One region of the Peribacillus sp. P4_B1 genome, then DNA from elsewhere that is predicted to be linked to it. Evidence: predicted binding sites of a transcription regulator. Region 1 holds the regulator's gene; the other holds the start of a gene.
The links. Region 1 encodes NrdR, which represses ribonucleotide reductase genes. Its sites were predicted from a motif close to AACACNATATATNGTGTT; they were not measured.
Positions count from the first base shown of each region.

Region 1 (16,565 bases):
GTGATATCGTTTTAGTTGATATTCCGCAAGCTGAAAACCCTACAAAAGGTAAAGCTCTTGATATGGCGGAAGCAGGACCTGTTCTTGGTTTCGACGCTAACATCATCGGTACATCCAACTATTCAGAAACAGCTGATTCCGACGTAGTGATCATCACTGCTGGAATTGCCCGTAAGCCCGGCATGAGCCGTGACGACTTAGTTCAAACTAACCAAAAAGTTATGAAATCAGTAACTAAAGAAGTGGTTAAATATTCCCCTAATACAACAATCATCGTTTTGACTAACCCTGTAGATGCAATGACTTACACTGTTTACAAAGAATCAGGTTTCCCTAAAGAACGCGTTATCGGACAATCGGGTGTTCTTGATACAGCTCGTTTCCGCACTTTCGTAGCCCAAGAATTAAACTTATCCGTTAAAGATGTAACTGGTTTCGTGCTTGGCGGACACGGTGACGATATGGTCCCTCTGGTCCGTTACTCTTATGCTGGCGGAATTCCTTTGGAGACACTGATCCCCCAAGATCGTTTAGAAGCAATCGTGGCTCGTACTCGTACAGGCGGCGGAGAAATCGTAAACCTTCTTGGAAACGGAAGCGCATATTATGCACCGGCTGCATCCCTTGTGGAAATGGCTGAAGCAATCCTTAAAGACCAACGTCGCGTTCTTCCATCCATCGCTTATCTTGAAGGCGAATACGGATTCGAAGGAATCTACCTTGGTGTGCCAACTGTACTAGGTGCAAACGGCATTGAACAAATCATCGAGCTTGAATTGACTGAAGGCGAAAAAGCGGCACTTTCAAAATCAGTTGAATCAGTTAAAGCGGTAATGCAAGTTCTTCAATAAGAGATGGTGAAAACTATCTCTTGATCAGACTGCCTGGAATATTGGAAGGGAAGGCCGAGGCCATCTTCCATCTCCGGGCAGTCTTTTTATCCGCTTTGGAACAAATCCGGGGACGATAAGCCCCTGCTTAAGGTAGGAATAACTTTCAATACGTTTTTTTTATGTGTAAATTTCATATAATATTCTTTATAATGGAATTGGATGAGTAGACTGAGAATTTGGTCTATGGGGTAATACATAATTCAGGGGGATCTAATGTCAAAGAAAATTCTCGTAGTGGATGATGAACAATCAATAGTTACCTTACTTCAGTACAATTTAGAACAAGCAGGCTATTCGGTGATCACGGCTTTGGATGGAGAACAAGGACTGCAGGCTGCTGTGGACATACGCCCCGATTTAGTGGTATTGGATTTGATGCTGCCTAAAATGGATGGGCTTGAAGTATGTAAACAGCTTCGCCAGCAAAAAATCAATATACCGATCTTGATGCTGACTGCTAAGGACGATGAATTTGACAAAGTTCTGGGACTTGAACTTGGAGCGGATGATTATTTAACCAAACCATTTAGTCCGCGGGAGGTAGTAGCACGGATTAAAGCCATATTAAGGAGATCACAGTTTCAATCGAACGGCAGTGAGTCAGGTAATGATCAGGAAGATGGTCTCTTGAAATTAGGGGAATTGAAAGTATTCCCGGATCGATACGAAGCATTCTTTGATGAACAGCAATTAGAATTAACTCCAAAAGAATTTGAATTACTTTTATACTTGGCGAAGAATAAAGGGCGAGTATTGACTAGGGACCAACTGCTCAGTGCGGTATGGAATTATGATTTCGCGGGAGATTCCCGAATCGTCGATGTGCATATTAGCCATCTTCGTGAAAAAATAGAGAAGGATACAAAAAAACCTCTATATATCAAAACGATAAGGGGCTTGGGGTATAAGCTTGAGGAGCCTAAAAAAGAATGACGACCTACCGTAAAAAGCTCTTATATACCCTCATCACGCTGGTGATGGTCGTCCTGATGGCCGTGGGCTTTTTATTGGGGCATTTGTTCAAAAGTTATTATATTACAACGTTCAATGAGCGCATACAGAACGAAACATTCTTCATTTCTACATATATTCAAGAGCATGGGGGGATCGCGTCCTTTTTGGAAGAAGGGGAGACGGCAAAACTGACACCCCTTTTAGATTCGAACTTAACGATTCTCTCTGCGAGTGGGGAAATATTATACGATTCGACATCATCAAGTGAAATACTTAAAAGCCATGCCAAGGTCCTTCGCAAAATAACTTTGGAAAAAGGGCTTAAGTATGGGGAAGGGTTTGAGGTGGTTGAAGGGGAGTCGGACCTCCATTTTTATTGGAAGACGGTCGAAAAGGATGGCGAGATTGAAGGTTTTGTCGTCCATAGCAATGAAATAGAGGCCATCGATCAAGTGAATAAACAAATGTGGCAAATATTGATCATTTGCTTAGGGGTTGCCTTGATCATCATTCTCATGCTCGCGAGTAAAATCACTTCATATTATATCCGTCCGATCGAGGAGGCCACTATGGCAGCCATCGAACTGGCAAAAGGCAATTATGGAACTCGGACATTCGGGAGGCAAACTGATGAAACCGGAATGCTGACAACTTCCTTGAACATATTGGCGAGGAATCTTCAGGAAACTGAAATAGCGAGGGAAATGAATCAGGATCGTTTGGAAGCACTTGTTGAAAATATCGGTAGTGGTGTCTTGCTCATAGACAGTAAAGGGTATACCACCTTAATCAACCGGGAATTCAAGAAAAGCTTCCATGTAAACTCCGCTACTTTTTTGTTTCAGGAATATTACTCGGTCATTAAAGATCAGGAAGTGATTGCCATAATCGAAGAGATCTTTCGGACGGAAAAAACGATAAAACGCCAGGTGAGGATACCACTTGCAATAGAACGTAAGCATTTTGAGATTTACGGGGCTCCCATTATCGGGAATCATGATGAATGGAAGGGGATCCTCCTCATTTTCCATGATATCACCGAATTGAAAAGGCTCGAGCAAATGCGGAAGGATTTCGTGGCTAATGTGTCCCATGAATTGAGAACCCCGATCACTTCTATTAAAGGGTTTTCAGAAACATTGTTAGATGGGGCTTTAAAAGACGAAAAGACCTCAAAGCACTTTTTAACGATTATCTTGAAAGAAAGTGATCGGCTGCAAGAGCTCATTCAGGAGCTTCTGAATTTATCAAAAATGGAGCAGCAGGAATTCGTTTTGAAAGCAGGTGTCGTGGATATTACGAAAGTCCTTGGTGAAATACAAGAGATGCTTATTGGGAAGCTGAAGGAAAAAGAAGTATCGCTTGAAATTAAAGCATCACAGGAACCTGTTTTCATTGAAGGGGAATCTGATAGGATCAAACAGGTTTTCATTAATTTGATAACGAACGCATTGACCTATACCCCAAATGGCGGGAGGGTCACCGTGAATATCATGGAGAATGAACAGACGGTTGATATTGCAGTTCAAGATAGCGGGATCGGCATCGAAGAAAAAGAACTGCCGAGGATCTTTGAACGGTTTTACCGGATCGATAAGGCAAGGAGCCGCGATTCAGGAGGAACTGGCATTGGACTGGCAATCGTCAAGCATATAATAGAAGTCCATAAAGGTAAAATCAACGTGGAAAGCACACCTGGAACCGGGACGACTTTTACAGTCACTTTAAATAAAAGCTTAAAAGGAAAGATGTAGCGGGTTTCGTGAATTTACATGTCCTTTACAATTTCTTAAAACGGACTTCATAATGCAGGGGTACAATGTTTGTACAACCCCTCATCCAAGGAGTTAAACATTGACAGAGACCCATAGTCTCTGTCTTTTAATTTTGTCTTATTCCCCGGGAACCATTCCTCTATCCTATTTTCTTAGGAAAATATTTGATTTTCATGAAACTTTAGGCCCTTTCTTGCGTAAATAAGATATAACGGCAAAGAAGGGGTGATACATATCGTTAGCTTAAAAAGGATATATACGATCATAGGACTTGTCTTTCTAATTTTAATTTTGGGTGTAGTTGCGATATCGACCTGGTACACGGTTGATGAATCCGATCAAGCTGTCATAATGACGTTTGGTAAGGTGGAGCAGACGATAACAGAACCAGGACTTCACTTTAAGCTGCCTTGGCCGATTCAATCGGTTGAAAAATTATCGAAAGAAACATTCAGCCTTAAGTTTGGATATAAGGAAGAGGATGGAGAGGTGAAGGATTACCCGAGTGAGACCAAGATGATTACGGGTGATGAAAATATTGTGCTAGCCGACCTAGTGGTTCAGTGGAAAATCACAGACCCTCCAAAATATCTATACAATGCAGATGATCCAGAGAAAATATTATATGATACGACTTCAGCTGCCTTACGGAGCATTATCGGCAGCACGAAAATAGATGATGCACTTACATCCGGTAAAGCGCAAATTGAAGCGGATGTATGGGGATTGCTGTCACAGCTAATGGAGAAATATGATGTCGGAATTTCGATATCTGCGGTTAAACTCCAGGATGTGGAGTTACCGAATGAAGAAGTCCGGAAGGCATTTACCAATGTAACGGATGCCAGGGAAACGGCCAATACGAAAATAAACGAAGCGGATAAATATGAAAATAAACGGATGAATGAAGCGGAAGGGGAAAAAGACGCCATCATATCACAGGCCAATGGGGATAAAGCTGCCCGTACGGAAGCTGCCCGTGGGGATGTAGCGGTCTTTGAAAAATTACTAAGTGAGTATAAGGGCAATAAGGGGATTACGAAGGACCGTCTTGTTATTGAGACCCTTGAAGAAGTATTGCCGAATGCGGAGCTTTATATCATGAATGATGATGGAAACACAATGAAGTACTTGCCGCTTCGCCCGCTTGAAAAAGAGGAAACGAAAAAAACGCCTGCACCTGATGAATCCACTGCTCCAGAAGGAGAAACGGAAAAAGGGAATGCAATGGAAGAAAAAGCGGCGGGGGAAGGGGGCGCTAAACAATGAGTGGAAAAATAATAGATTTCTCTGAGTTGAAAAAAGGTGATTTTCATTGGAGAGGCTACGTGAAAATTGGCATTTTCCTCATTATTTTATTCGCGTTGCTGCTAATCATCTTCACCAATGTATATATCGTCAAAGAGGGCGAATATAAAGTCGTCCGTCAATTCGGTGAAGTGGTAAGAATTGACAAAACCCCGGGTTTGAAGGTAAAAGTGCCATTCATCCAGAGCGTCATGACCTTGCCGAAGTATCAGATGAGTTCTGATGTATCCGAGGCGGAAATCAATACGAAAGATAAAAAGCGGATGCTGATCGACAACTATGCAGTATGGAGAATAGAAGATCCGAAGAAATTGATTACAAATGCAAGGACGCTACAGAATGCCGAAACGAAAATGGAAGAGTTCATCTATTCGGCAGTTCGTTCAGAGCTTGGCCAGCTGAATTATGATGAAATCATCAATGATGAGAAGTCATCCAGGGGAAGTTTAAACGACCGCATAACAGAAAAAGTCAACGAACTGCTGCAAAAGGACAGTTATGGCATCAGCCTGACGGATGTCCGAATAAAGCGGACTGACCTGCCAGCCGAAAATGAAGCATCCGTCTTCAAGAGGATGATTTCAGAGCGGGAATCGAAAGCGCAAGAGTACCTATCCAAAGGTGATGCGAAGAAAAATCGTATCATTGCGGATACTGATCGTAAAGTGAAAGAATTGCTCTCGACTGCAGAAGCTGATGCAGAAGTTATCAGGGCTGAAGGAGAAGGGGAAGCAGCGATAATCTATAATAAGTCGTTTTCCAAAGATCCCGAATTCTATAAACTATACCGGACTCTTGACTCCTACAAAAAAACGATTGGAGATCAAACGGTCATCGTTCTGCCGTCGGATTCCCCATATGCCAGCTTGTTAATGGGAAATACTAAATAATCGCCGTTGCCGTCATTTTTCTTTCCGCTTCTACTCATGGTAGAATAGAGAAAGAAAATGAACGGCTTTTTGCGTTTTTAAATAGAAGCTAAAACTGCATAAACCTGTATGACTGGAGGAAGACGGAATTGGATAAAAAGTTAGTACTCATAGATGGAAATAGCATTGCATACCGTGCGTTTTTTGCACTTCCGCTCTTGAATAATGATAAAGGGGTACATACGAATTCCGTTTACGGATTCACCATGATGCTCAACCGCATTCTTGAAGAAGAAAAACCAACGCACATACTTGTTGCATTCGATGCGGGTAAAACGACATTCAGACACGCGTCATTTAAAGAATATAAAGGAGGTCGCCAAAAAACGCCGCCTGAATTATCTGAGCAATTTCCTTTCATTCGTGAGCTGCTTGATTGTTTTCAAATAAAAAGGTATGAACTGGAGAACTATGAAGCCGATGATATTATCGGGACGCTGTCTTTACAAGCTGAAAAAGATGGTTTTGAGGTGAAGGTCATTTCCGGTGATAAGGATTTAACACAATTATCCTCCCCTAGTACGACGGTTTCCATTACGAAAAAGGGGATTACAGAAATTGAGGAATACACTCCAAAGCATATACATGAAAAATACGGTCTATCCCCCTTTCAGATCATTGATTTAAAAGGGCTGATGGGAGATGCCTCCGACAATATTCCCGGCATACCGGGTGTTGGTGAAAAAACCGCCCTTAAGTTATTGCATCAATTTGAAACGGTGGAAAACCTCCTGCAGTCGATTGATGAGGTAAGCGGACAAAAATTGAAAGAGAAAATAGAGGAACATAAAGACCTGGCTCTATTAAGTAAAGAGCTGGCAACAATAACGAGGGAAGCGCCGCTTGAAGTTTCTGTAAACGAGACTGAGTACAGCGGCATGGATCAGGAACGAGTCATCTCATTCTATAAAGAGCTAGGCTTTTCGACTTTGCTCGATAAATTGGATGTAACGGAAAGTGTACCGCTTGAACAGGAAAAGATAGAGGTTCACACGGGTGAAATGACAGAAGGAATGTTTGCAGATGAAAGTGCTTTATATGTTGAAACTTTAGAAGATAATTATCATCGTGCAGATATTATAGGGATAGCCATCAGTAATGAACAAGGTCATTTTTACTTCCATGGAGATGATGCTCTGAGTTCCGCGGCATTTAAAACTTGGGCAGAGGATGAAACAAAAAAGAAAACGGTTTTCGATGCGAAGCGTACGGTTGTTGCACTCCGTCATAGAGGCGTCGAAATAAAAGGCATCGATTTTGATGTGTTTTTGGCATCCTATATCCTAGATCCGGCAGAGTCAGTGGATGAAGTGGCCGAAATCACGAAAACACAAGGTACAATCCGTCTTGAGACAGATGATGTTTTTTATGGAAAAGGTGCAAAACGCAAGATTCCTGGGCAAGCTGAATTGAGCGAGCATATCGCCAGAAAATCGAAGGCAATCCTTTCTCTTAAAGAACCGATGATCAATAAACTGGAAGAGTTCGAGCAATATCATCTGTTAACGGAACTGGAGCTGCCTTTGTCGATCATCCTGGCTAATATGGAATGGCAGGGCATCAAGGTGGATATAGGCCGGCTGAAAAACATGGGGCAGGAATTAGCCATTCGCTTAAGAACCATTGAAGCACGAATTTTTGATTTGGCTGGAGAGGCTTTCAATATCAATTCACCTAAACAGCTTGGGGCCATCCTTTTTGAAAAGTTAGAGCTTCCGGTCATGAAGAAAACCAAAACAGGTTATTCCACTTCAGCCGATGTGCTGGAAAAACTGGAGAGCCAGCATGATATCGTTAAGGAAATATTACTGTATCGCCAGCTTGGTAAGTTGCAATCCACATATATTGAAGGTTTGCTCAAAGTGGTCAATGCTAAAACGGACAAGGTGCACACCCGGTTCAACCAAGCATTGACCCAAACCGGCCGATTAAGTTCTACAGATCCCAACCTGCAGAACATCCCTATCAGACTGGAAGAAGGCAGGAAAATCAGGCAGGCCTTCATTCCTTCCGAAAAGGATTGGATCATTTTTGCTGCGGATTATTCGCAAATCGAGTTACGCGTGCTTGCGCATATCGCCAATGACAGCGGATTGGTGGAAGCATTCCAAGCCGGGATGGACATCCATACAAGGACAGCGATGGATGTGTTCCATGTAAAGGCGGAGGAAGTCACGTCGAACATGAGGCGCCAAGCAAAAGCCGTCAACTTCGGAATCGTTTATGGTATAAGTGACTACGGGCTATCGCAAAGTCTTGGCATCACGAGAAAAGATGCTGGAGAGTTCATCGAGAAGTATTTAAGGAGCTTTCCTGGTGTTCAGGAATATATGGAAGAAAGTATACATGAGGCACGTCAAAAAGGGTATAGCACGACTTTGCTGCAAAGAAGGCGCTATATACCTGAGATTACAAGCAGGAATTTCAACATTAGGAGCTTTGCCGAACGGACAGCGATGAACACACCGATTCAAGGCAGTGCCGCGGATATCATCAAGCTTGCGATGATAAATATGAATAAGCGCCTGAAAAGTGAAGGGCTTAAAACGAGAATGCTTCTTCAGGTGCATGATGAATTGATTTTTGAAACGCCTCCCGAGGAACTCGAAATCCTTAAGGTGATCGTTCCGGAGGAAATGGAAAATGCCATTGAATTGAACGTGCCCCTTAAAGTGGATTATGCTTTCGGGCCAACATGGTTTGATGCCAAATAATAAAAGATAGGTGATTGTAATGCCAGAACTTCCAGAAGTGGAAACAGTCAAAAGAACGTTAGAGCAGCTCGTACTTGGAAAAGAGATTAAGGAAGTGTCCGTCTTCTGGCCAAAGATCATTAAAGCGCCTGAGCCTGTCGAACAGTTTCAGGATGCTTTAAGAGGGCAAACGATTCAGAGTATAGGCCGTCGGGGCAAGTTCCTCATTTTCACCTTGGATGATTATTCGATGGTTTCGCATTTAAGGATGGAGGGGAAATACGGGGTGCATCCAAAAGAAGAGCCATACGATAAGCATACACATGTGATCTTCACTTTCACGGATGGCAGTGAGCTTCGGTACAGGGATGTCCGGAAATTCGGAACGATGCACCTATTTGCCAAAGGAGAAGAGTTTGAGCAGTTGCCGCTGCTGCATTTAGGGCCTGAACCGTTATCTGAAGATTTTACTGTCGAGGGGCTAAGTGCGAAATTGGCCAAAACCAACAGGAAAATCAAGCCGGTTCTCCTTGATCAAACGGTTGTCGTTGGAATTGGGAATATATATGTGGACGAGTCATTATTCCGTTCCGGTATCCATCCGGAGAGAATAGCTTCTTCACTATCCTTGCAGGAAATCAAAAAGTTGCATGCGGAAATCATTGCAACATTGGGTGAAGCGGTGGAAAAGGGTGGGAGTACGATTCGTTCATACCTCAACTCTCAAGGGCAAATCGGCATGTTTCAGTTGGAACTGAATGTCTATGGACGAAAGGGCGAGGAATGCAAAACATGCGGCACGCCACTTGAAAAGCTGGTTGTTGCAGGACGCGGCACACATATTTGCCCGTTGTGCCAGCCGCTTATTTAACTAATGTTTTTTAAAACACATCGGATGGGCTCCTACCATATACTAGGGTAGCAACGAGAAGGGAAGGAGTAATATTCCGATGTGGCTACAAATTATTTTTCTTGCTTTTGCAGTTAGTATTGACGGATTTGGCGTAGGTTTGACTTTCGGTATGCGGAAGATGAAAATCCCCTTAAAGTCAATAGCGGTCATTTCATTTTGTTCTGCTTTGAGTTTAGGCATAGCGATGGTCATCGGTCAATTCATCAGTCAGCTCATATCTATCGGGGCGGCTGAAAAAACCGGGGGCATCATCCTCATCTTTCTTGGTGCCTGGATGGTATATCAATACTTTAGGCCTGACAAAGATTTGAAAGATGATAGATATCATGAAAAAATCATCTTTAATTTTGAAATTAAATCACTTGGGGTAGCCATTAATATTTTACAAAAACCATTGAATGCCGATTTTGATAAATCAGGTACGATTACGGGGGTTGAAGCGCTTGTTTTGGGGTTTGCACTTTCACTGGATGCGTTCGGGGCTGGAGTCGGAGCAGCCATGATCGGGATTTCACCGATTATCCTCGCAGTATGCATCGCTGTTATGAGTTCAATTTTCATTTGGAGCGGACTGCAAAGCGGGAAATTGCTTTCGAATAATAAAGTTATCCAGCATTTAACCTTTCTTCCAGGTGTACTTTTAATTATAATCGGCTTATTCAAGTTATGATACATGGTTTAAAAGGGGGAGCATATGGGACAAATCATCGGAATCACTGGAGGCATCGCCAGCGGGAAAAGCAGTGTCAGCCTCTATTTACAGGAACTCGGATTCACGATTGTAGATGCAGATCTGGTTTCCCGTGCTGTCGTTGAGCCAGGTGAAGACGCCTATCATCAAGTTGTGGAGGCGTTTGGAGAAGATATCTTATTGGCGGATGGGAATATAGATCGCGTAAAGCTTGGGTCGATAATATTTCATGATCAGGAAAAGAGATTGCTATTGAATGGCATCGTTCACCCTGCCGTCAGGAATTGGATGCGCCTCAAAACGGAAGAGGCACTCGCTGCAGGGGAAGAAACGGTATTCATGGATATTCCGCTCTTATTTGAAAGTAAGCTGACATTCATGGTGGAAAAGACGCTTTTGATATATGTCGATGAACAAGTTCAATTGGAACGTTTAATGAACAGGAATGGTCTATCGGAGAAGGATGCGCTTGCCAGGATCCATTCTCAGATGCCCTTGGCTGATAAAAAGGCTTTAGCGGATGCCGTCATCGATAATAATGGGGACATTAAGGAAACGAAGAAGCAGGTGAAGGCCCTGCTTAGCGAATGGCATGTCATATAGTTGTGATAAAAGGAAGAAATCTTCGGGTTTCTTCCTTTTGTGTTGAAAAAATAAAACAATCCGCATTTTTATTAGCACAATTCCATTGAATTATGTTATACTAATTACATGTGAGAGGTAATAAGTATAACATTAATATTTTCAGGAGGGTCCGAACAATGAATTCAAGAATAGCAATTAACGGATTTGGGAGAATTGGAAGAATGGTTTTCCGAAAGGCCATATTAGATGAGAGTTTGGACATTGTTGCCATTAATGCAAGCTATCCTGCTGAAACTTTAGCACACTTACTAAAGTATGATACGATACATGGTAAATTCGACGGTATCATTATAGCGGAAGATGATTCACTTGTAGTGAATGGCCGCCGAGTACAATTGATAAATAACCGCGATCCAAAGCTATTGCCTTGGAAAGAGATGAACATAGATATTGTAATTGAAGCTACTGGAAAATTCAATGATCGTTCTAAAGCGGCTCTTCATTTAGAAGCAGGGGCAAAAAGGGTGATTTTATCAGCACCAGGTAAAAATGAAGACGTTACCATTGTCATGGGCGTCAATCAGGAAGTTCTGGAAATTGACAAGCATTATGTCATATCCAATGCATCTTGTACAACTAACTGTCTTGGACCGGTTGCAAAAGTGCTTGATGAAAAATTCGGCATTAATAATGGTTTAATGACAACGATACATTCTTATACAAATGATCAAAATAATATCGATAACCCGCACAAAGACTTAAGACGTGCTCGTGCCGCTGCGGAAAGCATCATTCCTACGACGACAGGAGCTGCAAAAGCGATCTCATTGGTGTTGCCTCAATTAAAAGGCAAGCTTCACGGAATGGCGATACGCGTACCGACACCTAACGTGTCCCTAGTCGACCTTGTTGTGGATTTAAACTGTGATGTCACGATTGATGAAGTGAATCAAGCGTTCATCGACGCTTCAGAAAATGAACTTAAAGGGATCATGGAATTCACGATGGAACCTTTGGTTTCCAGTGATTTCAAAACTAATCCTCACTCTGCCATCATCGATGGTTTGACAACGATGATGATTGGTGACAGGAAAGTTAAAGTCCTGGCTTGGTATGATAATGAGTGGGGTTACTCCAACCGGGTAGTGGACCTTGTAAAATTAGTTGCATCCGAGTTGAAAAAAACTTCCGAAGTTGAATTATCAGTAAAATAATGAAAAAATCGAGCCTGCTAAATTTTTTAGCGGGCCCAGTTTGTAGACAAAAAGGTTTCGGAGTGGCCACATTCCGAAACCTTTTTGATTTTTTATTGGATTTGAAGCAGTTAGAGAGAATAGTGACCCAGCGCATACCGTGCTTTTCCTTTGCATCTGCGGAAACACTCCTGGTTTTCCAACTTTCTGGAATCACTGGTTCAACCAGAGGCTCTAAGATATGACGATCATGCGTATCGTCCCCAACACAAATGCATTGAAGTTCGATGCTGCATGAAACGAATAGGCAAACTTGTTTTGTTCGTTCATCTTTCACATAGTAGCTACTCTTCAGGATTAGTTGAACTGTCCTTAATCCCCTTGTTCTCTGCCTTAAATAGACTAAAGGATTCTATCTTAAAACAAAGTGATTGGAGCGGGTGTTCGAGGCTCCTTTCGGGGAAAGCGCGTCAAAGGGAGACCCCACAGGCGCAATGGCGGACCGCGAGTGCCCCACGTTCCAATAAACGGCCAAATATTAAAAACATAAAAAACAGTAGACAAACTCAATTATTATCGAGTTTGTCTATCTGCTGAATTTTTTTAGCAGACTATTTTTAATTCATTGATCATCAATTTCTGGCTGCCTTATGGCGCTGAATAAACACACGAAAACAGAATTTGCCCCACATTCGGACCTCCCCCATATCTTTATTACATAAAAAGTTTATCTATCCAAAAATTCAATTTGGAGTTGCAAAAAAAATTTAAACCATATATACTATGAATCGTGAACTTCTTCAAAAGCGGTTTGCATGATGGCTACTTAAAGGGTTAGGACCTCTTTGGACTAACTTTCCCCCGTGGTAGTTATCAGACTTATTTTTTAATCATGGTAAGGGGGAAGCTTAATATGGAAACTGCTTACACTATGGAAACTATGGGTAGACATGTCATTTCTGAACTTTGGGGTTGTGACTTTGAGAAACTGAACAATATCGATTTGATTGAAAAGATTTTTGTTGATGCTGCTTTAAAATCAGGTGCAGAGGTACGAGAAGTTGCCTTTCACAAGTTTGCTCCACAAGGAGTTAGTGGGGTTGTCATCATTTCTGAATCACACTTAACGATTCACAGTTTTCCTGAACACGGCTATGCCAGCATTGATGTCTATACATGCGGTAACTTGGATCCGAATATTGCGGCAGATTATATTGCAGAAGCTTTGAATGCGCAAACACGCGAGAACATAGAATTACCACGTGGATTAGGTCCTGTACAAATGAAAAAAGCCAATATAAGTGCCCTATAAAAAACACGTATACACAGAGATGCCATGGGTGCATCTCTTTTTTAATGCAATGAATCCGATCTTGCTTCAATTTATAAGGGTAAGTATCCCAGAGCACAAAGACTTTGATAACGGTGCTTCTAGTGCGTGATAAAAAGTGCCTGCTGCTGGAAGTTACACTTTTTACTTGTACTGGCCGTTCCTTTTAATATAAGATTAAGATAGAAAAGTAATTCCTTGGGGAACATTTAGATAGGGGAGTCCTACATAAAATACGGAGCTGATAATGATGAAATGCCCATCATGTCAATATAACGGAACAAGAGTGCTCGATTCCAGGCCAGTCGATGAAAGTAAATCGATTCGACGACGCCGTGAATGTGAGGCATGTGGTTTTCGATTCACGACATTTGAAAAGGTGGAGGAAACACCGCTCATTGTAGTGAAAAAAGGCGGTACACGGGAAGAGTTCAGTCGTGATAAAATCCTGCGTGGCTTAATCAGGGCTTGCGAAAAACGTCCGGTTCCCTTGAAAGAACTAGAGCAAATTACCAGTTATGTAGAAAAAGAACTACGCAACCAGGGCATATCGGAAGTGAAAAGCGACAGTGTCGGCGAAATGGTGATGGACAAGCTGGCAGAAGTCGATGAGGTTGCCTATGTTAGATTCGCATCCGTCTATCGACAATTTAAAGATATCAATGTCTTTATCGATGAATTGAAAGATTTAATAAATAAAGAAAGAAAGTAGAGCTGAAGATTTACTTTGGCTCTTTTTTCACTACATCTTTTGAAAGGTTTGAATGGAGATGTCAATGCATTGGCAAGAATTGCTCCCAGCTGATTCATATTTGGTCTCATCTGCGGGGCTGCTTCATGATTATGATCGGAAAATACTTACCCGACTTTATCAACCTCTTATTGGACCTATCTGTATTAGCCTATATATGACGTTATGGAGTGAGTTGGAGGAAAACAGGCTATGGTCGGAAACCTCCTCACATTATCAATTAATGAATACAATCGGCCTTAAGTTAGGTGATATTTACGAAGCCCGGCTTTTACTTGAGGGAATCGGTTTGTTGAATGTATATAAGAAATCGAAAAATGAGACAAAGGAATTTATCTATGAGATAAATCCGCCGCTTTCCCCCCAACAGTTCTTCACGGATGGAATGCTGAATATCTATTTATACAAAAAGATCGGTAAAGCACAATTCAACCGGTTAAAGAGATTCTTTTGTGATGATCATATCTTAACGGATCAATATGAAGGTGTGACTAAATCTTTTGCGGAGGTATTCTCATCAGATCATTTGGACTCTTTATATGTAACGGATGAAGCAAAAAACGAATGGAACCCCATTCCTGATCAGCAATATATCGACCGGACGGATGGTGTCGAGCCTTCGGGGTTTGACAACTTATTCGATTTTGAACTTTTATTAGCCGGGATGAAATCTTCGATCGTACCGAAAAAGGCCTTTACTCCGAAAATTAAAAGTACGATTGCCAAACTTGCTTTTTTATATGGCATTGATCCGCTTGAAATGCAAAAACTAGTAATGGATGCCGTTTCATTGGATGATGAGATCGATGAGGAAATGCTCAGGAAGGCGGCAAGGGACTGGTATCAGATTGAACGGCAGGCAGACATGCCTTCCCTGGTCAATCGAGTGCAGCCGATTCGTGAACGGACACAAAAAGAAGAACCGAAAACACAGGAACAAGAGCTAATCCGGCATTTGGAGACGATATCCCCACGGGAGCGGCTGATGCAATTGTCCGGCGGTGCAGAGCCATCAAGCGGTGATTTGAAAGTGGTGGAGGGCGTGATGATCAACCAAAAGCTGAATCCTGGTGTCGTCAATGTCTTGATTGAATATGTCATGCTCAAAACGGATATGAAGTTCACGAAGGGCTATGTGGAAAAATTGGCAGGCCATTGGGCACGGCTGAAGGTCTCCACCGTCATCGAGGCGATGGAACTAGCTAAAAATGAACACCGGAAATATCAGGACTGGGCTCAAGGGAGCAGGAATGCTGCGAAGGGCGGCCGGAAAAAGACGATACGGGAAGAAGTGGTTCCGGAGTGGCTTGAGAAAAAAGAAGAAGCACAGCAAGAGCTGAATGCGGATCAGCCCGAATTGAATGCCCAGAAACGTGAGCTTCAGGAAAAATGGAAGCAGTGGAAAGCAGGAGGTGAAATGAACGATGGAAAAGATTAATAGATCCCTGAATAAATTGGCCAATACAAACCAATTTCAACAGCGTTATGAAAAGCTGAAACAAGAGATTTTTGAAGATGAACAGGTGCGGTTATTTTTGAATGCCAACAGTTCGACGGTCACGGAAGACATGATCGAAAAAAACTTGGGGAAGCTTTATGAGTTCACTTCACAAAGCAATAAGTGCGATAAATGTCCAAGCTTGGACGGCTGCATCAATATGATGCAGGGGTATTATCCCAAATTGGTCGTTCAAGGGAAGGCCCTGAATCTGCATTATGAAATCTGCCCGCGGAAATTGGCAGAGGATGAAAAGCGGAAACGTGAAAAATTGATCCGCAGCCTTTACGTGCCGAAGGATATTTTAAAGGCGACCATTGACGACTTCACTCAAACGGATGATCAAAACAAACGCTTAGGTGTTTTAAGTAAAGCGATGTCGTTCATTATGGAGTATGAACCAGGCAAAAGGCAAAAAGGCTTATATATATATGGTAAATTCGGTGTTGGGAAAACGTATTTATTAGGTGCGATTGCCAATGAACTTGCAGAAAGGCAAATTTCCTCCCTTATTGTCTATGTACCTGACTACTTGAGGGAACTTAAGGGTTCGATAGGTGACAATACGGTCAATGAAAAAATTGAGATGGTGAAAACGGCACCGATCCTCATGCTGGATGATATTGGAGCGGAGTCCATGACAAGCTGGGGACGCGATGAGGTTTTTGGCCCGATTTTGCAATTTAGAATGCTGGAAAACCTTCCGACGTTTTTCACTTCGAATTTTGACATGAATGGCCTGGAGAATCACCTGACCTTTTCACAGCGTGGTGAAAAGGAAGAAGTGAAGGCGGCCAGGGTACTGGAAAGAATTCAATATTTAGCGGAGCCGGTCAAGCTTGATGGCGTGAATCGGAGAAGATGAAGAAAAGTGGTCTCTTAATGGAGGTCACTTTTTTCTTCTTACAAGGTCCATCCCACTTCTAAACACGTCCCCATCCCCATATACATGAAAAAAGAAGCAAGGGGGAAGGGGGGATGTCGTAGTGCAAATTTCGTTTCAAAACGATTCAGAGGCATTGAAATTACTGGATTTCGTTTCTGTCCATCCA
Region 1 is NZ_JBFUHM010000002.1:30,675-47,239, forward strand. Features, by position in the region: gene mdh (malate dehydrogenase) at 1-851, shown strand, start outside; gene AC1DVK_RS01620 (response regulator transcription factor) at 1,107-1,826, shown strand; gene pnpS (two-component system histidine kinase PnpS) at 1,823-3,601, shown strand; gene hflK (FtsH protease activity modulator HflK) at 3,857-4,891, shown strand; gene hflC (protease modulator HflC) at 4,888-5,820, shown strand; gene polA (DNA polymerase I) at 5,949-8,573, shown strand; gene mutM (DNA-formamidopyrimidine glycosylase) at 8,593-9,423, shown strand; gene ytaF (sporulation membrane protein YtaF) at 9,503-10,135, shown strand; gene coaE (dephospho-CoA kinase) at 10,160-10,759, shown strand; gene AC1DVK_RS01660 (glyceraldehyde-3-phosphate dehydrogenase) at 10,918-11,955, shown strand; partial or broken gene AC1DVK_RS01665 (IS5/IS1182 family transposase) at 12,098-12,329, opposite strand; gene speD (adenosylmethionine decarboxylase) at 12,866-13,246, shown strand; gene nrdR (transcriptional regulator NrdR) at 13,515-13,976, shown strand; gene AC1DVK_RS01680 (replication initiation and membrane attachment family protein) at 14,029-15,453, shown strand; gene dnaI (primosomal protein DnaI) at 15,440-16,378, shown strand; gene ytxC (sporulation protein YtxC) at 16,500-16,565, shown strand, end outside.

Region 2 (16,565 bases), on a different contig from region 1:
ATTATAAATGAAATTGTAAGGTAATGTAAAGGATGCCTTTTGTTTCTATGTGAGAACCGATGCCTGATATGAGCACGTTGTGCAATTAGACATCATATTTTCTAATTCCACAATATTGACATTGTCAAACAAGGCTTCGAACATACCTTTTAAAAATGAATTGTGCATGGAACAGATTGTACCTGGCTCTACTTCGGTAACTTCCTTAAATGGGCAATTGAAGATACGAAAGTATATTTTATTTTCTTCTTCGCTAGCTTGTATTTCGGGTGATAAACCAGCAATGGTGGCAGCATTTTTAAGCATGTTGACTCTTTCCGCAAAAGCAAGTCTATCAATCGGCGTTGAGTTCAATGCTAGTTGCTGATTGATCAATTCCTCTCCGAATACTTTTCCCGTTTCATAAAGAGCTTGTTTTCCTTTTTCCCCTAATTTCATCATCGTCTGGATTGCAATCCTTGAAAGCAGTTGATAGTCCCTATATGGAAAATGAAGCTGAATGACTTTATCAGACAAACGATAAAGTCTGCTAGGGCGGCCGCCTTTCCCTGTCTTACGGGCATCCGATGTCAACAAATCCACATCCTCCAGTTTTGACAAATGTAGGCGGGCAACATTTGGATGGATTTTAAAGGAATCGGCGATTTGCTGTACGGATACATCCCCATGATTGTCCACAATATGTTGGTATATATAATATCTGGTGGGATCTGCTAACACGTTTGTTATTTTTAACGTTTGTTCCATTATTTCCTCCTGCGGTTCCATAGTTTAACTATGTTCATTATAATGCAGGCAGAAAAAAATGGAATAAAAGATATGGCAAACTCCCCTTAGTTTAAAAAAAATTCACAATTTAAACGGTCTTATAAGGTAAATGGATGTACAATAATTATACAAATGTTATACAGTCATTATAAAGATTATAAATATATACAAAATGTGAACGGGGAGGATTAGTATGGAACAGTTAACTTTCTTTTCGTACCCAAGTTGTACATCTTGTCGAAAAACAAAAAAATGGTTAAAAGCCAATCATGTTTCCTTCGATGAGCGACATTTATTCAGAGAGACTCCAACAGAAGCAGAATTAAAACGAATTCTTGAATTGACAACGGAAGGACTTGATGAAGTCTTAGCAACAAGAAGTGAAGCTTACAAAAGCTTACATGTTAATATTGACGAAATGATGCTTTCTGATGTCATCCAATTATTAACAAATGAACCGAAGTTATTAAGAAGGCCCATCCTCATCGACGGGAAAAAACTGGTGATTGGTCATAATGAGGACGCATTAAGAAATTTGGTTTCACAAAGGCTTGGTTTGAAAATGAGCATGTAAATCGATTCTCGAAATTTTTTCGAGGATTTTTTTATTCTTAAGCAGGAATTTGTCGTGGATTGTCGAATTCATCCACAAGAAACATAGGAGGTGATGAATGTTTTGATATCGATTGAAAAGACCGCAGAAAAAATACTTACCAGTGCCATACGGTCATCGGCTTCGGATATCCACATTTTTTTTCGCAGGGAGGGGCCCCTCATCCAATTCAGGATAGACAATAAGCTCGTTCCTCAGGAAACCATATCATTCTTTGAAGCTGAAAGGCTGATAGCCCATTTGAAGTTCCTTGCCGCAATGGATATAGGCGAGAAAAGGAGGCCACAGAGTGGTGCTATCACCATCAATTTGGCTAACCAAGTGGTTGGACTCCGCCTTTCCACTTTACCCACTGCCTATCTTGAAAGCTTGGTCATCCGCTTAATACCCCAACAGAATATCCTTCCTCTAGAACAGTTATCCTTATTTCCAAACACCGTTCAAAAATTGATTGCACTTTTGAAGCATTCCCATGGCATGCTCATATTTACCGGTCCAACCGGAAGTGGAAAAACCACCACACTATATTCCCTGCTTCATCATGCCCATGAGATGATCAATCGAAATATCATATCACTTGAAGATCCCATTGAAAATGTATCCGAAAAGGTACTGCAAGTCCAAATCAATGAAAAGGCAGGCATTACTTATTCTGTCGGACTAAAAGCTGTGCTAAGGCATGATCCCGATGTGATCATGGTTGGGGAGGTCAGGGATGCCGAAACGGCCAAAATTGCAGTTCGTGCTGCACTAACCGGTCATTTGATACTTACAACCATGCATACAAGGGATGCACAGGGCGCTATCTCCAGGTTACTTGAATTTGGTGTCAGCCTGCTTGAAATTGAACAGAGTTTGATTGGCGTGACAGCACAGCGGCTGGTTGAATTAAGCTGTGTACCATGTAAAGGCGACTGTGCTATTGCTTGCCAAATGACTGCCAGGAACAAAAGGGCAAGTGTGTATGAATTGCTTTATGGAAAAAGCATGGCCAATGTCCTTCGGATGATGGGGGATGAAAAAGGAAGGGGTACGGTAAGCTACCGCCAATTGAAGGATGAAATAGGAAAAGCGGTTGCAATGGGCTATGTGGATTCCCTGGAATATGAACGGCTGGTATACGATGAAGCAAAAAAGTAAATGGCAGCTAAAAGAACAGGCGGTCTTTATTTCGAAACTAGGGGAATTATTAAGTCATGGTTATCCCTTGGCGGACGCATTACATTTTCTGGAATTCCAGGAATCGAAGAAGAAAGCGGAAGATTTCGCTCAGGCCATAAAGGATTTAAGGAATGGATATCCGTTGCACCAGGTGCTAATTCACCTTAATTTTCATCCGCAGCTTGTAAGTTATATATTTTATGGAGAGCAATACGGCGACCTGGATCGGGCGTTGATAGAAGGAGGGCAATATTGGAAGAAAAGAACGGAGGATATGGATAAAGTAAAAAAGTTAATGGTCTATCCCGTATTCTTAGTCATTTTTGTAAGCATCGTTTTTTATATACTTCAGAGTGTTCTCCTTCCTAAATTTCAGGCAATCTATTTCACGATGGATGTCGATCAGAATGCAATCTTGAAATTAATGTCAGCTTCTACATTCATTCTCCCAGTCCTCCCCTTCATATTGCTTGGATTGCTCCTATTCCTGTATGTGCTCAAACGATTTTGGTTCAATGAATTATGCCCATTAAGGCAGCGGCGGATTTTGATGGGCATTCCGATATTCGGGACCTTCATCAAGTTATACGAAACTTATTTCTTTGCAAGCCAATTCAGCGGTTTGCTTTCCGGAGGGCTTTCGATTAACGAAAGCATCAAATTATTCTCTAAAAACCAGCAACAGCCTTTTTACCAAAAACTATGCTCTATCATCAAGGATGATCTGACTGAGGGAAGATCGCTTGAAATGATCTTTAAGGAGCTCCCCTATTTCGATGGAAACTTACCGGTGGTTGCTGCAAATGGTCAAAAATACGGCAGACTTGATGCAGAGCTGCATCATTACAGTCGTTTTTTACTCGAGAAAATTGAAGAGAGAATGAATGCAATCTTGAAAATCATTCAGCCTCTTATGTTTTCCTTGATAGGTCTTTTGATCGTTTCCATTTATTTAGCGGTTTTGCTGCCAATGTTCTCTCTGCTCGAAGGTATATAGTGTTTAGCACTGCATTCAGGAGGTGAAATTGCCCTGAAATCAAATGGTGCCAAATGGTTTCAGGGCAGGATGATATGATGAAGAAAATGATGAATGAACGAGGTTTTACACTAATTGAGATGCTTATTGTTTTACTTGTAATATCCATTCTTTTGATTATAACAATCCCAAATATCACGAAGAATCAATCTACAATCCAGTCTAAAGGGTGTGAAGCATTCGTTAAGATGGCTCAAGCACAGGTTCAGGCATATGAGATCGACAATGCTAAATTGCCCGCAAGTATCGATGAATTGGAAAGTCAAGGCTATCTCAAACAGACATCTTGTCCTAATGGGAATGCTATTAGTTTGGATAACAAAGGAAAGGTAACGGTCGTTGAGTAGGAGAAAAGTGAATATACGGCATTCCAATGGGGGGTATACCCTGTCTGAAACCCTTATTGTCCTCGTTATTTTTATACTCCTGATTTCCATCAGCCCAAATTTATATCCAAGCTTCACAAAAGGGATGGAAATCAGGTTATTTCTTTCTCAATTCCATGAAGATCTTTTCTACGCACAACAGTATGCCATCAGTCATGAGAGCTTGATTTACCTCCATATTGATAATACCAATAAGTTTTATAGTGTTTCGTCATATAAGGAGGGAACTCTTCTAGAGTTAAGCATACCAGAGGATATACAGTTCTTAAGTGGAACATTAGGGTTCAGCTTTCATTTTAATCAGTATGGAAATGCTTCAAAAGCTGGAACGATGATGGTTGACACTTTAAAAGGAAAGTACAAATTGGTCCTCAATATCGGTAAAGGGAGGTTCAGGATTGAGAAATTGTAAGGGTTACGTCTACCTTGAGATTATTGCCGCATTTTCCATTTGTATTTTCGTGGTCCTTTCCATTTTACCGATTCTTGAAGAGTTGATGACACATCGTAAAAATATTGTCATAAGGACAGAAGCCCACCATTTATTATATGAAAGATTGACGGCGTTCATCGATGGGGAGATACAAGCTGTTGGACAGGATATCATTTACCGAAGAAAATCCTATGAATTGATATGGAGGGACCATGGGGATTTCCCTGGGATGATTGAAGGGTGTGTATGTTATGAAGATGAATCTGGTAAATATGAATCCATTTGTGATGCTGCGAAAAAATGATGGTTTTACGATGATCGAAATGCTTTTTTCTTTAATGATCTTAATGACGACGTCTCTTTTTGTATTAGAACTTTTTTCAACCATTCATACCCAGGTGAGGTCCATTGACAAATTACATCCTAAAGAGTGGGAGGTCTTTACTATGCAAATGCAGCAGGAGGTCCGGAGTTCAATAGATCAGGATGTAATGGGAAATAAATTATATTTGCTTTCAGGTGAGCAATTATCATCCATTGAACAATATGAGGATAAGGTCCGAAGGCGAGTGAATGGTATGGGGCATGAGGTCATCTTGCAGAACATTTCGGAATTCCAGGTCGAGAAGGATGGCGGTGTCATTGTTTTAAATATAACGGATAAAGCAGGGACTACTTTCAGTCGAAGATTTCATCCTTTCTTTAAAAATGTGAAGAAAGTCGATGAATAATCAAAAAGGAGTCGTTTTCCCGATGGTAATGATTGTAGCAAGTGTTTTCATCATGTTGACGATATTGATGATCGATCAATTTATCCTCGATAAAAGGTTTTATAAAGAAGTGGAAGAATCGCTTGTGGCCGACCATCTTGTACATCTCGCCGTTAAGGATGTGACGGAAGAGCTGGGGGAAGTGATCCCGGACATCATTCAGGGGGAAATCTCATACCCAAATGGTGTGGTGAAGTATTCCTTAACGAAGCAAGACGGTCCTTACGTCTATCTCGAATTTTCTTCCACAACTAAAAATGGCCGCGTTGGCAGGGTCATCATTCAATATGATAAAGAAGCGGGGAGAGTGATAGAATGGATAGAAAAGCAGGCGATGTAATACTCAAAGATCAATTCTCTTTTTAAAACGCTGACCCATTTTCAACGATTTACGTGTTTAACGAACAAGAGAAGGATTAAAAGAAGCGCTAGCCGGGCATACTTTGCATAGGGTGATTTTAAATGTCTACAAACGCTTATATTAAATATCTGACGCAACAGCTTGTCGAGTATTTTAATCTGACCAAAAAAGAACGAAAAGAAAAGCGCCGTCATAGAAAAGAGGATAAAAATCATGGTATATCCCATTGGTTTGGCATTGTCCCTTTTGCTTTGTCGATGTTCGTAAGGAAAAATATCAAAAAATAAAACAGATGTCCTAAACTTAGGACATCTGTTTTTTTAAGTATGGTTTTTACTATCCCAACGCCCTATCTGAAAGGTAAAACAAACCTCCGTTGATGATGGATATTCGGATGTTCGGTTCGTATTGAGCTTTTAAGGCTTCTTTTTCGGTAAAATAACTCTCACTTTTTTCGTCCATGTCCTTGTAAAAATGCTCCAATAAGTTCAAGTCATTCTGCCAGCGCAGCATGGCTTCTTCCGCCCAAGAATGGTCATCATCCTCGAAGCTCCTTCTAATGTATGTATCAAGTCTTGCCAATCCACTCTTCGGCATGATGAGCGGTGAAAGCGTAAACGAGTAATCCGGTATTTTTGGGGTGACCTTAACCGGTAAAACCCGATGGTGAAATCCTTCCATGATTTCTCCTGAAATTAAATTCAATCCGATGGACATAAAAGTATCTTTTTTACGATCGCATTGGTAGGATATTTTCACATTCAGGGTAAGCCATGGGAACAATGGATTATTCCCGCTCATTGATGGAGGAGTATCTTCAAAAAGTCTAGTATACCCTGCCAGCTTTTTTGTTGATTGAATAATCTGATGGAGCCGAGGGGAGCCAAAATGAATCATTTCTCCCTTTAGGTCGGGTGGGGCTTGTTCTGGATCGGTAATGAAAGTCATCTGGGCTGGGTTCGGAATGCCACCCGTTTTTTCCAGGTAGTGCCAATAAAAGGGCCGGTTCATTAATTCTTTATCCATTTCTATCGTTAGTTGAACTGTAAGGTGGGTTGGTTTATTATCCAGTATTTCACATTCATTGGCTTTAAAGTAAGTTATTAAAAAATCATGAATTTCCTGTTGCTGCATGAACCTCACCTTCCTTCATGGATTGAGCGAATTGGATCATCGATGAAAAATTATCCATCTTGATTTTCATTTCGCCCTCTGTTTTGGACTCGCCGACCACATCAATTAAATATTCTTCAATGTTGTTAATATCCAGTTTGGTTAGAATATCATCCAATTCACCAATTACTTTTTCAAATAAATTAATTTTTTCGTATAGTAACTTTAGAATATGTTCTTCAACAGTATTTTTCGTGGCAAAGTTATAAATCCTGACATCCTCTTCCTGTCCAAGGCGGTGAATCCGCCCAATTCTTTGCTCAAGCCTCATGGGGTTCCATGGCAGGTCAAAATTAATCAAGTGATGGCAGAACTGAAGGTTTATCCCTTCCCCGCCAGCTTCTGTTGCAATTAATACCTGAATTTTCTTTTGGAATAATTCTCGCATCCAGTCTTTCTTTCCACGTTTAAATCCGCCTCGGAATGGGACTGAAGAAATTCCATTCTGTTGAAGGTACCATTGTAGATAAAGCTGAGTCGCTCGGTATTCTGTAAAGATAATCACTTTGTCATCAATTTTCTTGATCAGTTCCAAAGCTTTTTCAGCTTTTGAATTCTGAACCGTTTCATTCACTTTTGTAAATAAATCATCAAGCTTTGCCAAAAAGTCAGGGGTAGGCTGGTCGTATTTGGCTTTCATGTTTTTTAAAGTATAAAAGACCGCCTCTCTGCTGCTGCAGGCTTCTCTTTGGAGAGTGAGAGCTGAAAAGGCGCTTCCTTTTGTTCCATCAGAAATAGGTTTGAATTTTGAAACTGCATCGTACAATGCCTGCTCGGTTGGAGAAAATTCAATGGTGATGGTTTCCACATGCCTTTTTGTCCATTCAATACCAGTATCGGCCCGCCGGTTTCGAATCATCACAGTGTTGACCAATTCCTTTAGGTGTTCATCTTCAATTATGTTCCGGCCTTTCCCTTTATATTTTTCTGAAAAGAGTGAGGCATTTCCCAAGTGGCCTGGTTTCAATAACGAAACGAGGTGAAAAATTTCCTCGACTTTATTTTGAATGGGAGTAGCTGTCAGGAGTAAACAAAATTTCTTTTTCAGATTTTGGACGAATTCATAGTTCTTCGTCTTATTATTTTTAAGTTTATGAGCTTCATCAATGATGATGAAGTCATATTCCTGATTGAAAATGATATCACGATGTGGAGCGCGTTTCGCTGTATCAATGGATGAAATGACCACATCACAGGAGTCCCACACATAACTTTTTCTCTGAACGACTGCCGGAATATGAAACTTCGTATTCAATTCAAAAGCCCATTGTGTTACAAGGGAAGCTGGTACAAGGATCAATACCTTCTTTACAAGGCCTCTGATCATATACTCCTTTAGGATCAAGCCGGCTTCAATTGTTTTTCCGAGACCTACTTCATCTGCTAAAATGGCCTTTCCATTCATCTTTTCCACCACTTGCTTTGCAGCTTCCAATTGATGGGGAAGCGGGGTTAACTGAGGAAGGTGCTTGGGTGCCTGTAAACCTTCAAAATCAGGAATGATGAGATTTTCCTCCATTTTAACCGCCAACTTATAAAGCTCCCAATTTCCCCATGGACCATCATTTTCCACCTTTTGTAAAAACTCGTCATTCCATTCAGAATTGAAGGATATATTGATTTTCATAGAAATAACTCCCTCTTAAATCATAAATTCCTTAATATAAGGTCAAAAACCGAACATTTCATATGTGAAGTAAGAAAAATATTTCTCTTCAAAAGATATTGCAGAGATAAGTTTCTTAGGGTAGGATATAAGTATATTTAGAAAATTCCAATTTCCAAACGCTAAAAAGAATTTTTGTATCGATTTGCAATTCGCGTTTTCTTAGTATGGGCTATAGGTACCTGCTTTATCCAAGATTACCGAAGGAGATCATGTAAACGTTTTTCTGGAGTTTTTGGAGATTTGGCAGAGAATGCATTCTATGATGCTCAAAGGTTTTACTAATGGGTGGGGCTTATTCGCTTAATTTCATTGGTAGACCATAATATGCGGGTGAAGATAAGGGGAGAGACTACGGATGTAGCGCCGAAGGAGCAAACTTAGCAGTGAATCTCTCAGGCAAAAGAACTCTTATTGGACGCAACTCTGGAGAGCGCCGCCCGTTTGGGACGGCCACCAAAGGGGAAAACCTATTATATAGGTAAACTTTCAGGTTTCAGGACAGAGAAAAAGCTCAAACGGGCTTTCTCTGTCCTTTTTTGTGCTTTTTTTACATCATGAATCAGAATATCTGATGCGTAAGGACAAAAAGCTTTGATAATGAAGCCAATTTAATTTTAAAAAATCTGAGGGGGGTCATTTTTTGACCAATTTAAAAAGAACACCACTATTTGAGGTTTATCGTGAATACGGAGGGAAAACGATTGATTTTGGCGGCTGGGAACTTCCTGTCCAATTTACGGGTATAAAGGACGAACATGAAGCCGTACGTACAAAAGCGGGTCTGTTCGATGTATCGCATATGGGGGAAGTTGATGTTAAGGGTCCTGGGAGCCTTTCCTTTTTACAGAAGATGCTGACTAATGATATATCAAAGCTGCAAACGGGCGGTGCCCAATATTCGGCCATGTGTTATGAAAACGGCGGGACGGTTGATGATCTCATCGTTTATAAAAGGGCGGAAGACGACTATCTGCTCGTGGTCAATGCAGCGAATACAGAAAAAGATTTCGATTGGCTGCAAGCTAATCTAACGGAAAATGCCCAAATTACGAATGTATCGAGTGACTATATACAGCTAGCACTTCAAGGACCATCTGCAGAGAAGATATTGCAAAAACTTTCAGAAAATACTGCCTTAAGTGAAATTGGATTTTTCAAGTTCAAGGAGAATGTCATGATAAATGGTATCTCCACGTTGGTATCCCGTACTGGATATACTGGTGAAGATGGTTTTGAAATATATAGCGACAGTGAAAACGGCCCTGCCCTTTGGAAGGCGATAATGGATGCCGGAAAGGAAGAAGGGATACAGCCGATTGGTTTAGGTGCTCGTGATACCCTGCGTTTTGAAGCGAAACTGCCGCTGTATGGGCAGGAGCTTTCAGCGGACATTACTCCAATAGAAGCCGGGATTGGTTTTGCGGTAAAAGTGGATAAGGAAGCCGATTTTTTCGGGAAAGCCGTTCTTGCTGAACAAAAGGAGAAAGGGGCACCCCGGAAGCTTGTGGGAATTGAAATGATTGACCGTGGCATTCCTCGTCATGGGTATAAGGTCTACAGCGGGGACAAAGTCATTGGGGAGGTCACGACTGGTACCCAATCACCAACGTTGAAGAAAAACGTAGGATTGGTACTTATCGATAAGGAATATTCGGTGCTGGATGCGGAAATTGAAGTGGAAATCCGTTCCAAACGTTTGAAAGCCGTTATAATACAAACACCTTTTTATAAAAAACCACGTAAATAGAGGGGAATGGTCATTAGATGAAACATCGTTATTTACCCATGACAGAGCAAGATAAACAAGAAATGCTGGAAGTTATAGGGGTACCTGCTGTTGAAGAACTTTTCAATGATATCCCTGAAAGTGTTCGCTTTCAAGGAGAATACGATATCAAACCTGCTAAATCGGAACCTGCATTAATGAAAGAATTATCAAGGCTTGCTGCCAAGAATGCGGATCTTAAAAACTATGCTTCCTTCCTTGGTGCGGGTGTCTATGACCATTATGCACCGGTCATCGTCGATCACGTTCTTTCCCGTTCTGAATTTTATACGGCTTATACTCCCTATCAGCCCGAAATTTCACAGGGTGAACTGCAGGCCATCTTTGAATATCAAACGATGATTTGTGAGTTGACGGGTATGGACGTAGCTAACTCCTCCATGTATGACGGCGGGACTTCGCTGGCTGAGGCGGCCATGCTTGCTTCAGGTCAGACTCGGCGCAAGAAGATTCTCATTTCAGGAGCAGTTCATCCTGAATCAAGAGAAGTTGTGAAGACATATGCGAAAGGGCAACGCGTGGAAGTGATTGAAATTCCTTATAAAGACGGTGTGACGGACATGGCTGCTTTAAAGGAATTAATGAATGATGACATTGCAGGAGTGATTGTGCAATATCCGAATTTTTTTGGACGGATAGAGCCATTGAAAGAAATGGAAGAAATCATTCATGGCGCCAAGTCCATGTTTATCGTTTCCAGTAATCCGCTTGCACTGGGGGCTTTGACACCCCCAGGTTCACTCGGTGCAGATATCGTAACGGGAGATGCTCAGCCATTCGGCATTCCAGCGGCATTCGGGGGACCTCACTGTGGATATTTTGCCGTTACTAATAAACTTGTTCGGAAAGTTCCGGGCCGGCTCGTCGGTCAAACGGTGGATGAAAATGGAAAAAGGGGCTTTGTGTTGACGCTTCAAGCTCGTGAACAGCACATTCGCCGTGATAAGGCCACATCCAACATTTGTTCCAATCAAGCGTTGAATGCCTTGGCAGCTTCTGTTGCAATGACGGCGCTTGGGAAAAAGGGTGTCAAAGAAATGGCCGTGCAAAATATTCAAAAAGCACACTATGCGAAAAAAGCTATAAAGGCAAAAGGGATAGAAGTGATGTTCGACGGTCCTTCGTTCAATGAATTTGTCATTAAACTGCCTGCTTCGTTTTCAGAAATCAATAAAAACCTTTTTGAAAAAGGGATGATTGGCGGCTTCGATTTAGGGACGGTTTATCCTGAGCTGAAAGACCATATGCTGGTTGCGGTAACGGAACTTAGAACAAAAGAAGAAATCGATGCACTTGCGCAGGAATTGGGGGATCAACATGAATAATCAAGATCAATCACTCATTTTTGAAATCAGCACTTCCGGTCGAATCGGGTACAGTCTGCCAGAAATGGATGTTGCAACTATTCCGCTCGAAGAAATTCTTCCTGCCGACTACATCCGTGAAGAAGAGGCAGAGCTTCCTGAGGTGTCCGAACTGGATATCATGCGTCACTATACAGCACTTTCCAAACGGAATCATGGGGTGGATTCGGGTTTTTATCCGCTGGGTTCATGCACGATGAAATATAATCCGAAAATAAATGAAAATGTGGCACGCTATAACGGTTTCGCCCATATCCATCCATATCAAGACCCGACTACAGTCCAGGGAGCCTTGGAACTATTATTTGATTTGCAGGAACATTTAACGGAAATCACAGGAATGGATCTAGTGACATTACAACCTGCAGCAGGTGCACACGGTGAATGGACAGGGTTGATGATGATTCGCGCTTTTCACGAAGCGAATGGCGATACAGAACGGACGAAAGTGATCGTACCTGATTCTGCACACGGTACGAATCCTGCATCTGCAACTGTTGCCGGACTTGAAACGATTACAGTGAAGTCCGATGAAAATGGGTTAGTCGACCTTGAAGATTTAAAGCGTGTTGTCGGACCGGATACGGCGGCCTTGATGCTGACGAACCCCAATACATTGGGATTGTTTGAAGAGAACATTTTGGAAATGGCACAACTTGTCCATGATGCAGGTGGGAAGCTTTACTATGACGGAGCCAATCTGAATGCAGTCCTATCAAAAGCACGCCCGGGTGATATGGGCTTTGATGTGGTTCACTTAAATCTCCATAAAACATTCACAGGTCCGCATGGCGGCGGCGGTCCGGGTTCCGGCCCTGTAGGGGTAAAGTCGGATTTGATTCCCTACTTGCCTAAACCGCTTGTTGTAAAACAAGATGAGCAATTCGTTCTTGATTATGACCGCCCGCAATCCATTGGCAGGGTAAAACCATACTATGGGAACTTCGGGATAAATGTTAGAGCTTATACGTACATTCGTTCAATGGGTCCTGATGGCCTTAAAGCCGTCACAGAGAATGCGGTCATCAATGCCAATTATATGATGCGTAGGTTGGAACCATTTTTTGACTTACCATATAATCGTCATTGTAAGCATGAATTCGTATTAAGCGGACGCAGGCAAAAGAAATTAGGGGTAAGGACCCTCGATATAGCAAAAAGATTGCTGGATTTCGGGTATCATCCTCCAACCATTTACTTCCCGTTGAACGTGGAAGAAGGAATGATGATAGAACCGACTGAAACCGAGTCAAAAGAAACGCTGGATGCATTCATCGATGCAATGATCCAGATTGCCAAGGAAGCTGAAGAAACCCCGGAAATCGTTCAGGAAGCTCCGCATACAACCGTTATTAAGCGGCTTGATGAAACTCTTGCTGCAAGAAAACCTATTCTGCGCTATCAAGCATAGACTGATAGCTTACACGAAAAAAATCCCTGCCTGCCGGCGGGGATTTTTCATGTTTATGTAAGAATTCATTAAAGTCGAACAGTTAACTTTCATTTTCCTGGAGCACGCATGATGCGTATGAAGGCTTTTTAATTTAAAAGAGCCCATGCGGAGATGGGGTCTTATTTCTTTGCTTTGATTTTCCCGGTCCACATCTTGAAACCGCCCTTTAAGTGAAAAAGTTCCCTGTAGCCCTTTTTGTATAGCATGGCTGCAGCTCTTCCGCTGATGATTTCGCTTTGAGCGTACAAATATACAGGCTTGTCCGGCCTAATTTCGACCAAGCGGGTTTTCATTTGCGTCATAGGGATGTTTCTTGCGCCTAAGATATGGCCATTATCGAAATCATTCGGTTCCCGCACATCGATTAGCTGCACTTTTCTGTAGTTAGCGATAAATTCGTCCTGTGTTAATGTTTTAACGATTTTACGCTGGCGGTACCAATTAAAAAGTGAATACGCAATAACCACTCCTAAGATGATGAGCAGTGTATATAATATTTCCAAACATAAAAACTCCCTTCTACCTTAACGAATACAGACAATCTTTATTATATAATTGCTTTACCCAATAATCAAAAAGAATTTTCATCAAATTCTTCATCGACTTGATAGCACTTTCTTTTTTAGAGTGTTAAAGTCTGTTAAACTACTACATGTGAGTTTTTTTGTGGGGTATTGAAAAACAGTCTATTGAAACGAGGGGTAAGGATGACTAAAGAAAAATGGGGTTTTATAGATTCTGGATATTGTTCACCGGCGTTTAATATGGCGCTGGACGAAGCACTGCTAAACTGGCAAAGCAAAGGGGAAATTCCGCCAATCATACGCTTTTACGGTTGGGACCCAGCGACATTGTCGATTGGTTATTTTCAAAAGGCAGAAGCGGAAATCGATATGGAAGAGGTCAAAAGGCAGGGCCTTGGTTTTGTTCGCAGACCAACAGGAGGACGAGCGGTACTGCACGAGCATGAATTGACTTATAGTGTAATCGTTCCAGAATCCTACCCGGGAATGCCAACTACCGTTACTGAAGCATATCGTGTCATTTCTGAAGGAATATTAATGGGGTTCAGGAATCTGGGATTGGATGCTTATTTTGCCGTGCCTAGAACCGATCAGGAAAAAGCGGCTTTAAAAACGCCCAGGTCTTCCGTCTGCTTTGATGCTCCAAGCTGGTATGAACTGGTCGTCGAGGGCAGGAAGGTCGCTGGCAGCGCTCAAACCAGGCAAAAGGGCGTCATCCTTCAGCACGGTTCCATTTTGCTTGAACTTGATGATGATAAGCTCTTTAGCGTATTTAAATTCTCAAATGACAGGGTTAAGGAGAGAATGCAAAAAAGCTTAAAAAATAAAGCTGTGGCCATAAATGACATTGCCGGAAGAAAGGTTACCATTCCTGAAGCGAAAGAAGCTTTTGAAAAAGGTTTTGCCGAAGGACTTTCGATCGAGTTAGAGCCATACGTCCTAACTGAAAAGCAATTGCAGGAAGTGAAGGCCATTGCAGAAAGTAAATATGAAAGCGATGAATGGAATTTCATGAGATAGAAAAAGCAGGATAATTAAAGTGGATAATAAAAAAGTTTTTTCAGATTTGTTTGACCAAATAAGCTATTCCTTGCAGGGATAAGCCCTAAAAGGCATGGGGAAAAAGCAAGGCCCAAATTAATTGAAATCTGATGAAAAATTATTATAAATCGACATTTTCCTCCCTTTTGCTAACTATATTAATTGATTTATCGTTTGACAAAATTAAATGTTATTCAAAACAAACACAATATATAGTAGTTGAAATATTTAATGCGACACTATATGTTGATTTTTGGGTTTCGCTATGATAAATTTAGGGTACTTGTTAAGCGAAACGGACATGTAAGGCTACATATAGATTTTTGCGGCAGCAAGAACGGATCTTGAAACATATAAAGGAGAGGGAATTATGTCGGTTGTAATAAAAGAATCTTTAAAGGTTGATCTAGAAAGGTTGAATAAGGATATTTCTTTATTTCCCCAGGTTCACCCTGTAACTGCTGATATGAAAATGGCGCATAAGGGCGTGTCCCGTCTAGTCATGCTTGACCGCTATTCTTTTAAGGATACTGAAAAAATCACACTCTCGGCAGGCGATTTCGTAGTGTTGACGATTAAGGAAGATCCGAAATTCCCGGCAAGGGGTCTCGGTTACATCGTTGAAATAGATTGGGAAATGAAAAAAGCCAAAGTATTGGTGGATGAAGAATTCCGTGGCGTATTGGATAATCCGGAAGAAGTGGAGACAGGGATTGTAAACCGTCCGCTGGATATTATCGAAAAGCCGCTTGAAATATACTATGAACAAATTGCGAAACGTAATGCAACGGGCTTGGCTTCAGTGGAAACCACGGAAGAAAAAAGAACGGAATGGTTCAATAAATTCTATGAAGAACTAAAGAACCTTAATTTTGTTCCGGCAGGACGCGTATTATATGGTGCGGGTTCCAATACGGATGTTACTTATTTCAACTGCTATGTGATGCCATTCGTACCGGATTCACGTGAGGGGATTTCAGAACATAGGAAACAAGTGATGGAAATCATGAGCCGCGGAGGCGGAGTGGGTACGAACGGATCGACACTGCGTCCAAGAAACACTTTGGCCAAAGGGGTTAATGGAAAATCCTCTGGTTCAGTATCATGGCTTGATGATATCGCGAAATTGACGCATCTTGTTGAACAGGGCGGTAGCAGACGCGGTGCACAAATGATCATGCTGGCTGATTGGCATCCGGATATTGCAGAATTCATCATTTCTAAAATGCAAAATCCAAGGATCCTTCGATACCTAGTGGAAAACACTAAAGATGAAGCGATCAAGAAATATGCAACGGATAAATTGAAATTCACGCCGCACACCGAACAGGAAACGGCTATGTATCAAGGAATCATCAACTATAAGGAAATTCCCGGTCTAGGTGGATTTAGCGAAAAAATCATTAGGGATGCAGAGGAAAAGATCCGTACAGGCGGAACGTACAGTGTCCATAATTCTGAATTTCTTACGGGCGCCAACATCTCGATATGCTTGACAAAGGAATTTATGGAAGCGGCAGAACAAGATGCGGAATACGAATTGCGTTTTCCTGATGTTGAAAGCTATGATGCCGAAGAAATGGCTACTTATAATCAAGAATGGCATAAAGTCGGTGATGTTCGTAAATGGGAGGAAATGGGGCACAAAGTCCGTGTTTACCGTAAAATCCGAGCTAAAGAGCTTTGGAACTTAATAAACATTTGTGCAACATACTCTGCAGAACCAGGTATTTTCTTTATCGATAATGCTAATGAAATGACAAACGCCAAAGCCTACGGTCAACAGGTCGTAGCTACGAACCCATGTGGCGAACAGCCATTGGCCCCATATTCAGTATGTAACCTTGCTGCTGTCAATTTGGCTGAAATGGCTGATAAAGATAGCAAAACCGTTAATTTCGAGAAACTTAAGCAGACCGTCGAAGTCGGTGTGCGTATGCAGGACAATGTCATTGACGCAACTCCTTATTTCTTGGATGAAAACAAAAAACAGGCACTGGGCGAGCGACGGGTTGGACTTGGTGTAA
Region 2 is NZ_JBFUHM010000007.1:12,554-29,118, forward strand. Features, by position in the region: gene AC1DVK_RS05510 (helix-turn-helix transcriptional regulator) at 46-747, opposite strand; gene AC1DVK_RS05515 (Spx/MgsR family RNA polymerase-binding regulatory protein) at 962-1,342, shown strand; gene comGA (competence type IV pilus ATPase ComGA) at 1,445-2,521, shown strand; gene comGB (competence type IV pilus assembly protein ComGB) at 2,505-3,539, shown strand; gene comGC (competence type IV pilus major pilin ComGC) at 3,617-3,925, shown strand; gene comGD (competence type IV pilus minor pilin ComGD) at 3,933-4,376, shown strand; gene AC1DVK_RS05540 (hypothetical protein) at 4,363-4,701, shown strand; gene comGF (competence type IV pilus minor pilin ComGF) at 4,649-5,128, shown strand; gene comGG (competence type IV pilus minor pilin ComGG) at 5,121-5,507, shown strand; gene AC1DVK_RS05555 (YqzE family protein) at 5,630-5,815, shown strand; gene AC1DVK_RS05560 (YqhG family protein) at 5,865-6,662, opposite strand; gene AC1DVK_RS05565 (DEAD/DEAH box helicase) at 6,640-8,328, opposite strand; glycine riboswitch at 8,701-8,788, shown strand; glycine riboswitch at 8,792-8,874, shown strand; gene gcvT (glycine cleavage system aminomethyltransferase GcvT) at 9,011-10,117, shown strand; gene gcvPA (aminomethyl-transferring glycine dehydrogenase subunit GcvPA) at 10,135-11,481, shown strand; gene gcvPB (aminomethyl-transferring glycine dehydrogenase subunit GcvPB) at 11,474-12,931, shown strand; gene AC1DVK_RS05585 (rhodanese-like domain-containing protein) at 13,093-13,476, opposite strand; gene AC1DVK_RS05590 (lipoate--protein ligase family protein) at 13,681-14,517, shown strand; gene AC1DVK_RS05595 (vitamin B12-dependent ribonucleotide reductase) at 14,909-16,565, shown strand, end outside.
Region 2: the regulator NrdR is predicted to act here: its motif matches at 14,741-14,758, upstream of AC1DVK_RS05595 (vitamin B12-dependent ribonucleotide reductase).